One region of the Bradyrhizobium sp. 22 genome, then DNA from elsewhere that is predicted to be linked to it. Evidence: predicted binding sites of a transcription regulator. Region 1 holds the regulator's gene; the other holds the start of a gene.
What was found. Region 1 encodes LexA, which represses DNA repair genes until DNA is damaged. Its sites were predicted from a motif close to TGTTCNNNNTGTGTTCNG; they were not measured.

Region 1 (4,534 bases):
CCAGGGCGCGCTGGCGCTGACACGGCATGGCGACGGATTTGCGGTTCAGGCGGTCAAGGCGAGAGGTGCAGACCGCCCCTGGTCGCCGGCGGCCGCCGGCGAGGGAGATTTCGAAGGAGCCCTCATGCCGAGGCCGGCTCCGCGCGTCCGCGACGCTACGCCGTCGGAGGCCGATCTTCAGGCCGAGGACTGAGCTTTGATCAGCCGATCGGTTGGCGCGTGACCGCCGCTCGACTGTCGGCGATGATCTCAGGCTTGTGCTCGCGCTCGCCGACCGGCTGCGTCACCGGCAGCTGCAGCACGGTTGCGCGCTGGCCTTCGACCAGCTGCGTCACCAGCACGTATTTGCCGTCAGGAAATTCGATCGCGTCGTGATGGCGATCGGGAATGTGCGGATCGATCTTGCCGAACTTGCCGACGCGGGAGTTGACGGTGCGCGTCCAGATCCAGCGGTTGTCGTAACGGACGTTGTCGGCGAAGGCGAGCTCCGTCCCCGGCAGCAGGCAGACCGCAACGGACAGATCGGCTTCGGAGGCGAAGCCGCGCGTCGAGGTGCCGCGGAAGGTTGTCGTGACGATCGTCTCTCCGACCTCAGCGGGACGCGTCGCGACGGCATGCAGGCTGTAGTCACACATCGGGTGCTCCTCATGCGAAGATGGCGACCCGCGTCTCGTCGAGGCGCAGGCCTCAATCAGAGTGGAAGCCTGCAACGCTCTGCTTGGTTATGGGCAAATCTGCGGCTCGCGTCCGCAGCGCGCGATCACATTATCTTTCCCGGATTCGATAGGAACAAACATCGCATCCTTGCATTTGGCCGGCGTATCAGCACTGCCGGCACGCGCAGGGCTATCGCATGTGGCGATGGTCACCAGCTGCCTCCGCAGCGTCATGGCCGGGCTTGTCCCGGCCATCCACGCCTTCCACGCAGCACAATGAACGTGGATGCCCGGGACAAGCCCGGGCATGACGACCTCTGCAAAATTCAAATGCGATTGCCCTGCACTCTGGCGGCGGAGCGAAATGGCCGCGCGCCTGCGCTTGCGAACCGGATGTCGCGCGGAAGAGGAGCCGGACGGTCAGCGCAGAACCAGAGGGACCATCCAGCCGGAGCGGACCAAGCGTTCGCTCCAATCTTGGATCGACGGTGCCGATCGAAAGCGCGCGCGGCGCTTGAAGCTCCGGGTATCAGTACTTCCGGTAAAGCCCGATCAGCTTGCCCTGAATCTTCACGCGGTTCGGCGGCAGGATGCGCACCTCATAAGCGGCATTGGCCGGCTCGAGTGCGATCGAGGCCCCGCGGCGGCGGAAACGCTTGAGCGTGGCCTCCTCGTCGTCGATCAGCGCCACCACGATGTCGCCGGTATCGGCGCTCTCGTTGCGCTGGATCAGCGCCATGTCGCCGTCGAGGATACCGGCCTCCACCATGGAATCGCCGCGCACTTCGAGCGCATAGTGCTCGCCCGTGCCGAGCATGTCGGGCGGGACGCTGATGGTGTGGCTGCGGGTCTGCAACGCCTCGATCGGCGTGCCGGCCGCGATACGGCCCATCACGGGCACCGCAACGGGCCGCTCGCCCTCGTCCATGGAGGGGCTGGAGCTGGCGCGGACCTTGCCGAGATTGCCCTCGATGACGCTCGGCGTGAAGCCGCGACGGGCGCCGGCGGCAGCCTGGAGCTCCGGCAGCTTAATCACTTCGATGGCGCGTGCGCGGTTGGGCAGGCGGCGGATGAAGCCGCGCTCCTCGAGCGCGGTGATCAGGCGGTGGATGCCCGACTTCGAGCGCAGGTCGAGCGCATCCTTCATCTCGTCGAAGGAGGGCGGCACACCGCTTTCCTTCAAACGTTCGCTGATGAACCTCAGAAGCTCGTATTGTTTGCGCGTTAACATCTCGACCAAAGTCCCCCGGTTGATGTCGTTCGATTCCGAGACGATGAGTTCAGCGATAAGCCGCTACATGCTCGAAACAAATCATGAACGGACACTATATGTTCGATACATGTTCCGCAACTGCTTAATTTACCGTGAACGGCGGCGAGCTCGCGGAATGTGTGTGGCCGTGCACTCAGACGGGGAGCCGCAGCACCTCGCAAGGGCTGCCGGCCTCGGCCTTCGGCGCGAACGGTGCGCGCACGAGAAGTACCTGTGCCGCAGCAAGATTCGCAAGCAGAGAGGAATCCTGATGGCTGACGGGAACGGCGACTTGCGCACCGTCGTCGCGCAGTTCCAGGCGCGCGCGCAGGTAATCCTCGCGCTGGTCGTTGGCGCCGAGATCCTTGCCCAGCACGGCGCGCTCGCGGCGATGATGAATCACTGAACGGCCCGACAAGGCGCGAATCAACGGCACCATGAACAGGAACGCGCACACGTAGGACGACACGGGATTGCCGGGCAGGCCGATCACGCGCATTGCGCCGAGCCGTCCGTGCATCATCGGCTTGCCGGGCCGGATCGCGATCTTCCAGAACGCCATCGAGATGCCTTCGCCCCGCAGCGCCTGCTGGACCAGATCATGGTCGCCGACCGACGCGCCGCCGGTCGTGACCAGGATGTCAGCACCGCTCTCGCGGGCGCGGCGGATTCCGGCGGAGGTGGCCTCCAGCGTGTCGGCGGCGACACCGAGGTCGATGGTCTCGGCGCCCTCGCTGCGGGCGAGCGCATGCAGGGCGTAGCCGTTGGAATAGACGATCTGGCCGTGCCCGGGCGTGGTGCCCGGCCTCACCAGTTCGTCGCCGGTGGCGAGGATCGCAACCTTGGGACGGCGGCAGACGGCGAGATCCGGGTGATTCATCGCCGCGGCAAGCGCGAGATCGCGCTCCGTCAGGCGGGTTCCCTTGCGCAGGAGCACGTCACCCTCGCGGAAATCGACCCCGGCCGGGCGGACGTGCCGTCCGGCGATCGCGGCTTCCTTGATGGTGACGCTGTTGCCGTCCGCGACAGTGTCCTCCTGGATCACGACCGCGTCCGCTCCGTCCGGGATGACGCCGCCGGTAAAGATCCGCACGGCTTCGCCGGCGCCAACTGCTCTCGCGAAAGGACGGCCGGCTGCGATCTCGCCAATCACCGTCAGCCGGGAATCGACCGTTGCCGCATCGGCCGCGCGCACGGCGTAGCCGTCCATCGCCGACATCGCCTGCGGCGGCTGCGTGCGGCGCGCCGCGACGTCATGCGCGAGCACGCGGTGATAGGCCTCGTCGAGCGAAACCATCTGTTCAGGCAGCGGCTCTGCACCTGCCAGCACCGCAGCAAGGGCGTCGGAAACCGGCATCAGGGCCACGGGCGAAACTCCTGCTCGCACATCGTTCAATAGGGCGGCGAGAGTTCTAGCTGACTGCAGACGCGAGGCAAAGCAGCACGCAGGATGATCTATCCTGCGTGCTCTCCGTGATCGAGCAAGTGCAAGTCCGCACACGTGATTCTAAAGGCGAAACGCCGGCATGAGCCTGGCCGACACTGAGCTGGCCAGCGCCACCCGGTGATGTGATCAAGGTGCCGTCGGATCGTCCGGACTGACGTCCCATGCGACGTCGGGAGGTTTGGGGCCCTGGTCCCTGTCGGGGAGCGGATCGGCCTGCGATTTCAGGTCCGCAGCCTTGCTGATCAGCTTGGCGGAAAGCTCGGAATCCGAGGTGTTTTTTGCGAATTCAAGCAGCAGAGAAGCTTGCTTGGTGAGATAGGTTTTGCCCAGCACGTCGATCAGTCCGATGTAGAAGTCCCAACAGACTCATGAGTCCGAAGGGTGGTATTCCGTTCCGGGAACTCCGTATAAAAATGCACAAAGGGATCAGGTTCCACAGTTTTTGTAAATTTGGTTCCGAACGCGGCTTGCAATTGGGCTGCTTCTAGCGACGGGCCGGGGTCAAATGCCCAACGCCTTCAATGCGTTCCCGACGTCGCGCGGCGATGTCACGTGCACGGCCGTCAATCCGCGCGCCCGCGCGCCCTCGATGTTCTCTTCGAGATCGTCGAAGAACACGATGCGCTCGGCCGGCACGCCGATCGCCGCGACGACATGGTCGAAAGCGTCTGCGTCCGGTTTGCGCAGGCCGATGCTGGATGACAGGTACAGCTCGCGGAAATGGCCGAGCAGACCGGCATATTCCTTCGAGAAGTAATCGACATGCGGCCGATTGGTGTTGGAGAAGGCGTAGAGCGGCACCTGCTTTGCCGCACGCGGCAACAGCTCGGCGATCTCAGGCATCTCGCCGGCGAAGATCGCGTTCCAGCCCTCCAGGAACTGGGCGTCCGAGATGCCGATCCCCAGTGAAGCGCGTAACGAGGCGAAATAGTCGGCGTCGCTGATCTTGCCGACCTCGTGCAGCCGGTAGGCCTCGTCGCGCACATAGCGCGCGAGGATGCTTTCGGGTTGGCAGCCGGCGTGCCCCGCCCAGCAGGCGATCGCCTTGGAGAAGTCGATGTCGAGGACCACGCGCCCGAGATCGAACAGAAGCGCATCCGCGCTGCCGGGAGAGAGCGATGTCATGGCGTCCTTTTCACCTCAGCGTCGGAGTCCGCAGGTCAGTACCGATAAGGCTCG
Region 2 (4,534 bases), 2.1 Mb from region 1:
GGTGCAGCTCGGCCGCCAGATCGGGCGCTCGTTCTGGATCGACACGGTCGGCCGCTCCAATCTGGTCGAGATTCGCATCCAGCTCGACGATGCCGTGATGCGCGTGTTCGCACAGCGCAGCGCCGCCTACGCCTCGAATTCGGAGATCTTCCTGTTCTGGATGGTCGGCACGTCCTCGATCCTGCTGATCGTCGCGGTGCTGTTCCTGCGCAACCAGATCAAGCCGATCCTGCGGCTTGCCGACGCCGCCGAAAGCTTCGGCAAGGGCCGCGAAGCCCCTAACTTCCGCCCGCGCGGCGCGCGCGAGGTGCGGCGCGCCTCCGTCGCCTTTCTCGAGATGAAATCGCGCATCGAGCGCACGATGGAGCAGCGCACCGCGATGCTCGCCGGCGTCAGCCACGATCTGCGCACCATCCTGACCCGTTTCAAGCTCGAGCTGGCGCTGATCGGCGACAGCCCCGAGCTCGAGGGCATGCGCAAGGACGTCGACGAGATGTCGATGATGCTGGAGGATTACCTCGCCTTCGCGCGCGGCGATTCCGGCGAGCAGTCGCAGCCGACCGACATGGCGCAGGCGCTCGAGGAACTGCGCAGCGATGCCGAGCGCCATGGCCACACCGCGACCGTCGCCTTCCACGGCCTGCCGGTGGTGACGGTGAAGCCGGCCTCGTTCAAGCGCTGCCTCGCCAACCTCGTCACCAACGCGGCGCGCTACGGCAAGAACATCGCCATCACCGGCCAGCGTGATCACCGTTATTTGACCGTGACGATCGACGACGACGGCCCGGGCATTCCGGCGCATTTGCGCGAAGAAGTGTTCAAGCCGTTCCTGCGGCTGGACAACGCCCGCAACCAGGACGAAGGCGGCACCGGCCTTGGCCTTGCCATCGCCCGCGACATCGCCCGCTCCCACGGCGGCGACATCACGCTCGGCGACAGCCCGATGGGCGGATTGCGGGCGAGCGTGCGGATCCCGGTGTAGCTGCCGTAGCCCTACTTCGGCAGCAGCGCCTTCAGCTTGTCCATGTCGCGCACGTTCATCTTGAAGCCGCCGGGCATCACGATGTCGCCGGGCTTCTGGTCCGGCTTGCACGCCCCCAGCCATTTTGCTTGCAGTGTCATCGTCGTATCGCGTCCCGCAACGCCGGCGACGCCGCCTTTCGCATGCGATGTCGTCTTCACCGTGTAGGCCGAGTTGAAATCGCCCGTGATCTCGGCGTGCGAGGTGGTGTTGACGCCGGCGACGCTGCACTCGGAATCGCTGACATAGCCGGTGGCGGTCTTCTTGATCTCCTGCTTGGAGCAGATCTGCTTGGCCATCGGGGAGACGTTGTTGCTCATCTCCTTGTCGACGGTCTCGTCGGTGCAGTGCTGCATGGTCATCTCAGGCACGGGCGAGCCTGATGTGGCCAGCTTCATTTCCCAGAGGCCGGCCTTCCGCACCGGCAGATCGTCGGCACTGGCCCTGCCCGCCGTCACCGCGAGGCAAAGCATCGAGCCGAGCAAAGCGAGTTTGCGCGTCATGGGGTCTCCCAACTTGAGAGATTGCGGCGTTACGACAACGCCTCAGTAGAGCGTGCGGATCGGCTGCTCGGCGGCGCCGTAGGGCACCCAGCGGCAGGAGAACGAGATGTAGCCGCCCTCATAAGCCTGCACGCCCAGGAATTTGACCACCTTGCCGTAGCGCGCGCAGTGATCGACCGCGACCTGCCGGGCATCGACCTGGGTGGCCATCGAATAGGCAATGATGCCGCCGGTGTCGTTGCCCTTGAACGGCGGCACATAGTCGGCACGCGCCGACTGGCTCGCCGTCATACCCGAGGCAACCAGGCTGGCGAGAAGACCCGCGGCCGCAATGATTCGCATTCCCGTCACTCCAATTGGCTGGCCTCCAGTCTACGGTGCCGGGATGGAAGTGGAAAGAACCGAAGCCGTGCCGACCGCGACGTTGTGGTCAAGTCCTGGCGAAGTGTTGCCGCGCTGCACTTGACCTCCCCTGGCCTTCGCGGCACCGTCCGACCTTCGTAAGACCTTAGCTGTCCGGATTATCCATGCGCGCCCCCTCCCTGAAATCATTCCGCTATGCCGCCGTGCTCGGCCTCATGCTCGGGGCGGTGTCGCTCGGCGAGGCCAGGGCCGCCAATCCGCTGGAGATGAATTTCTGGCTGAGCGGACCGCGCTATGACGGCGCCGTCGCCGGTTGCGACCGGGCGCTGCCGACGATCGCGACCCAGTTCTGGGAAAAGGAAAGCACGTTCTGGAATTCCTCGTTGAAGATCACCGGCTTCTCCGCCGTTCACGAGACCGCGTTCCGGCCCTGGCAGTCCGACAACATCCCGCGCCGCTATTGCAGCGCTGACGCCATGCTCACCGACGGCAAGGTGCGCAAGGTGCACTACTCGCTCATCGAGGATGGTGGATTCGCCGGCTACGGCAGCGGCGTCGAATGGTGCGTGGTCGGGCTCGACCGCAACTGGGCTTACAATCCGGCCTGCCGCGCTGCCAGGCCTTGAGTCCGAGGCGCCCTGCGTCGGCCACCAGCGGTCAAACGGCGGTCGCCGGAATTTTGTTCTTGAAATGTTCTTGTCGCCTGCTAGGCTTCCTTGCACAGTCTAGTTGAGGGGCGTTGCCATGTTTCATCCCGGATTGCATTCCTTCTCTCGCCTGGTGATCTCGCTGGCCCTTTCCCTGATCCTGGCCGCCGGCCTGGCCTCGTTCGCCGGTGACGCCATGGCCCAGGACAAGCGGCAGAACGCACCGGGCGAGTTCGATTTCTATGTGCTGGCGCTGTCGTGGTCGCCCTCGTTCTGCGAGGAAGCGGCCGAGCGCGGCGGCCGTTCCCAGATGCAGTGCGGCGGACGGCCCTATGCGTTCGTGGTGCATGGGCTGTGGCCGCAATATGAAGCCGGCTTCCCGGAATATTGTCAGCGCCCGGCACCGCGGCTGAATCGCAACATCGTCTCCTCGATGCTCGACCTGATGCCGGCGACGGGCCTGATCTTCAACGAATGGGATAAGCACGGCACCTGCTCGGGGCTCGAGGGCCGCAGCTATTTCGAGACGATCCGCAAAGCGCGCGCCGCGATCAAGATCCCGGCCGAATATCTCGATCTGTCGCAGGCCAAGACCGTGGCGCCGGCGGAGGTCGAGGAGGCCTTCATCAAGGCCAACCCCGGTCTCAGCAATGCCGCCGTCTCCGTCACCTGCAACCGGACCAGGCTCTCCGAGGTCCGCATCTGCCTCAGCAAGGACCTGCAATTCCGCGCCTGCGAGGAAACCGACCGCCGCGCCTGCCGCCGCGAGCAGGTGACGATGCCGCCGATCAGAGGTGGTTGATCCCATTATTGCACGCAGCACCCTTATCTCGTGCCCTGGACGCGGCGCAGCGCCACTTCGGCGGTGCGCTGCAGAGCCGGGGTCCATGCTGCAATAGCCTCCGTCGCCCTGGGTCCCGGCTCAGCGTCGCAGCGCTGCACGCTGCGACGCATCCGGGACACATGATTGCGCCTCTTTGCTCAAGCGCTCGCGTGGCGTAGTGCTGTTGCATGAACTACCGCCACGCCTTCCACGCCGGCAACTTCGCCGATGTCATCAAGCACATCGTGCTGGCTCGCATCATCACCTATCTGCAGGACAAGCCGGGTCCGTTCCGCGTCATCGATACCCATGCCGGAGCCGGCCTCTACGATCTCGACGGCGACGAGGCGCGCCGGAGCGGCGAATGGCTCACCGGCATCGCGCGGCTGATGCAGGCCCGTTTGTCGAACGAGAGCGCGGCGCTGACCAAGCCTTATCTCGACATCGTGCGCGCCTACAATCCGAAGGGGGAGCTCAAGGCCTATCCGGGCTCGCCGCTGATCGCGCGCGGCCTGCTCAGGCCGCAGGACCGGCTGGTGGCCTGCGAGCTCGAGCCGAAGGCGCGGAAAGCGCTGATCGGCGTGCTGCGCCGCGACGAACAGGCCCGCGTGGTCGACCTCGACGGCTGGGTGGCACTGCCGGCCTTCGTGCCGCCCAAAGAGCGGCGCGGCCTTGTGCTGATCGATCCGCCGTTCGAGGCCAAGGACGAGTTCGAGCGGTTGGGCGAAGCCTTCTCCGCCGCCTTCGCGAAATGGCCGACCGGTATCTATGTCATCTGGTATCCGGCCAAGAGCCGGCGTGCCACCGACACGCTGGCCCAGACAGTGGCACGGCTCGCAGCCGCAGCAAAACCACCCGGAAAATGCCTGCGCCTCGAATTCAGCGTCGCGCCCCAGCTCGATGGCGGGGCTCTTTCCTCCGCCGGGCTGCTGATCGTCAACCCGCCCTACACGCTGCAGGGCGAGCTCAAGACCATCCTGCCCGAGCTGGAAATGCCGCTCGGCCAAGGCGGCGCTGCCAGATTCCGATTGGAGGTACCCAAGCCCTAAATCAAAGCCGTAACACTCCGGCATTCTTGGGAAAAATATGCAGGAGCGGTAGTCAATCCGCAGAGAACCGTATTATGCTGTTTCTGTGACTGGCTTTACGTTCCGCTTCCGCGAATGGTTGCGGCGGA

Region 2: the regulator LexA is predicted to act here: its motif matches at 2,568-2,585, upstream of K410_RS0108075 (ribonuclease T2 family protein).

What each region holds. Positions count from the first base shown of each region.
Region 1 covers NZ_KI519399.1:3,516,171-3,520,704, forward strand. Annotated here, with positions in the region: partial or broken gene K410_RS36955 (ComEC/Rec2 family competence protein) at 1-193, shown strand, start outside; gene K410_RS40395 (hypothetical protein) at 201-635, opposite strand; gene lexA (transcriptional repressor LexA) at 1,186-1,887, opposite strand; gene K410_RS0118020 (molybdopterin molybdotransferase MoeA) at 2,063-3,274, opposite strand; gene K410_RS0118025 (hypothetical protein) at 3,482-3,688, opposite strand; gene K410_RS0118030 (HAD family hydrolase) at 3,857-4,480, opposite strand; gene K410_RS0118035 (alpha-hydroxy acid oxidase) at 4,516-4,534, opposite strand, start outside.
Region 2 covers NZ_KI519399.1:1,427,797-1,432,330, reverse strand. Annotated here, with positions in the region: gene K410_RS0108095 (ATP-binding protein) at 1-982, shown strand, start outside; gene K410_RS0108090 (DUF3617 domain-containing protein) at 994-1,524, opposite strand; gene K410_RS0108085 (hypothetical protein) at 1,567-1,866, opposite strand; gene K410_RS0108080 (hypothetical protein) at 2,052-2,513, shown strand; gene K410_RS0108075 (ribonuclease T2 family protein) at 2,632-3,336, shown strand; gene K410_RS0108070 (23S rRNA (adenine(2030)-N(6))-methyltransferase RlmJ) at 3,546-4,406, shown strand.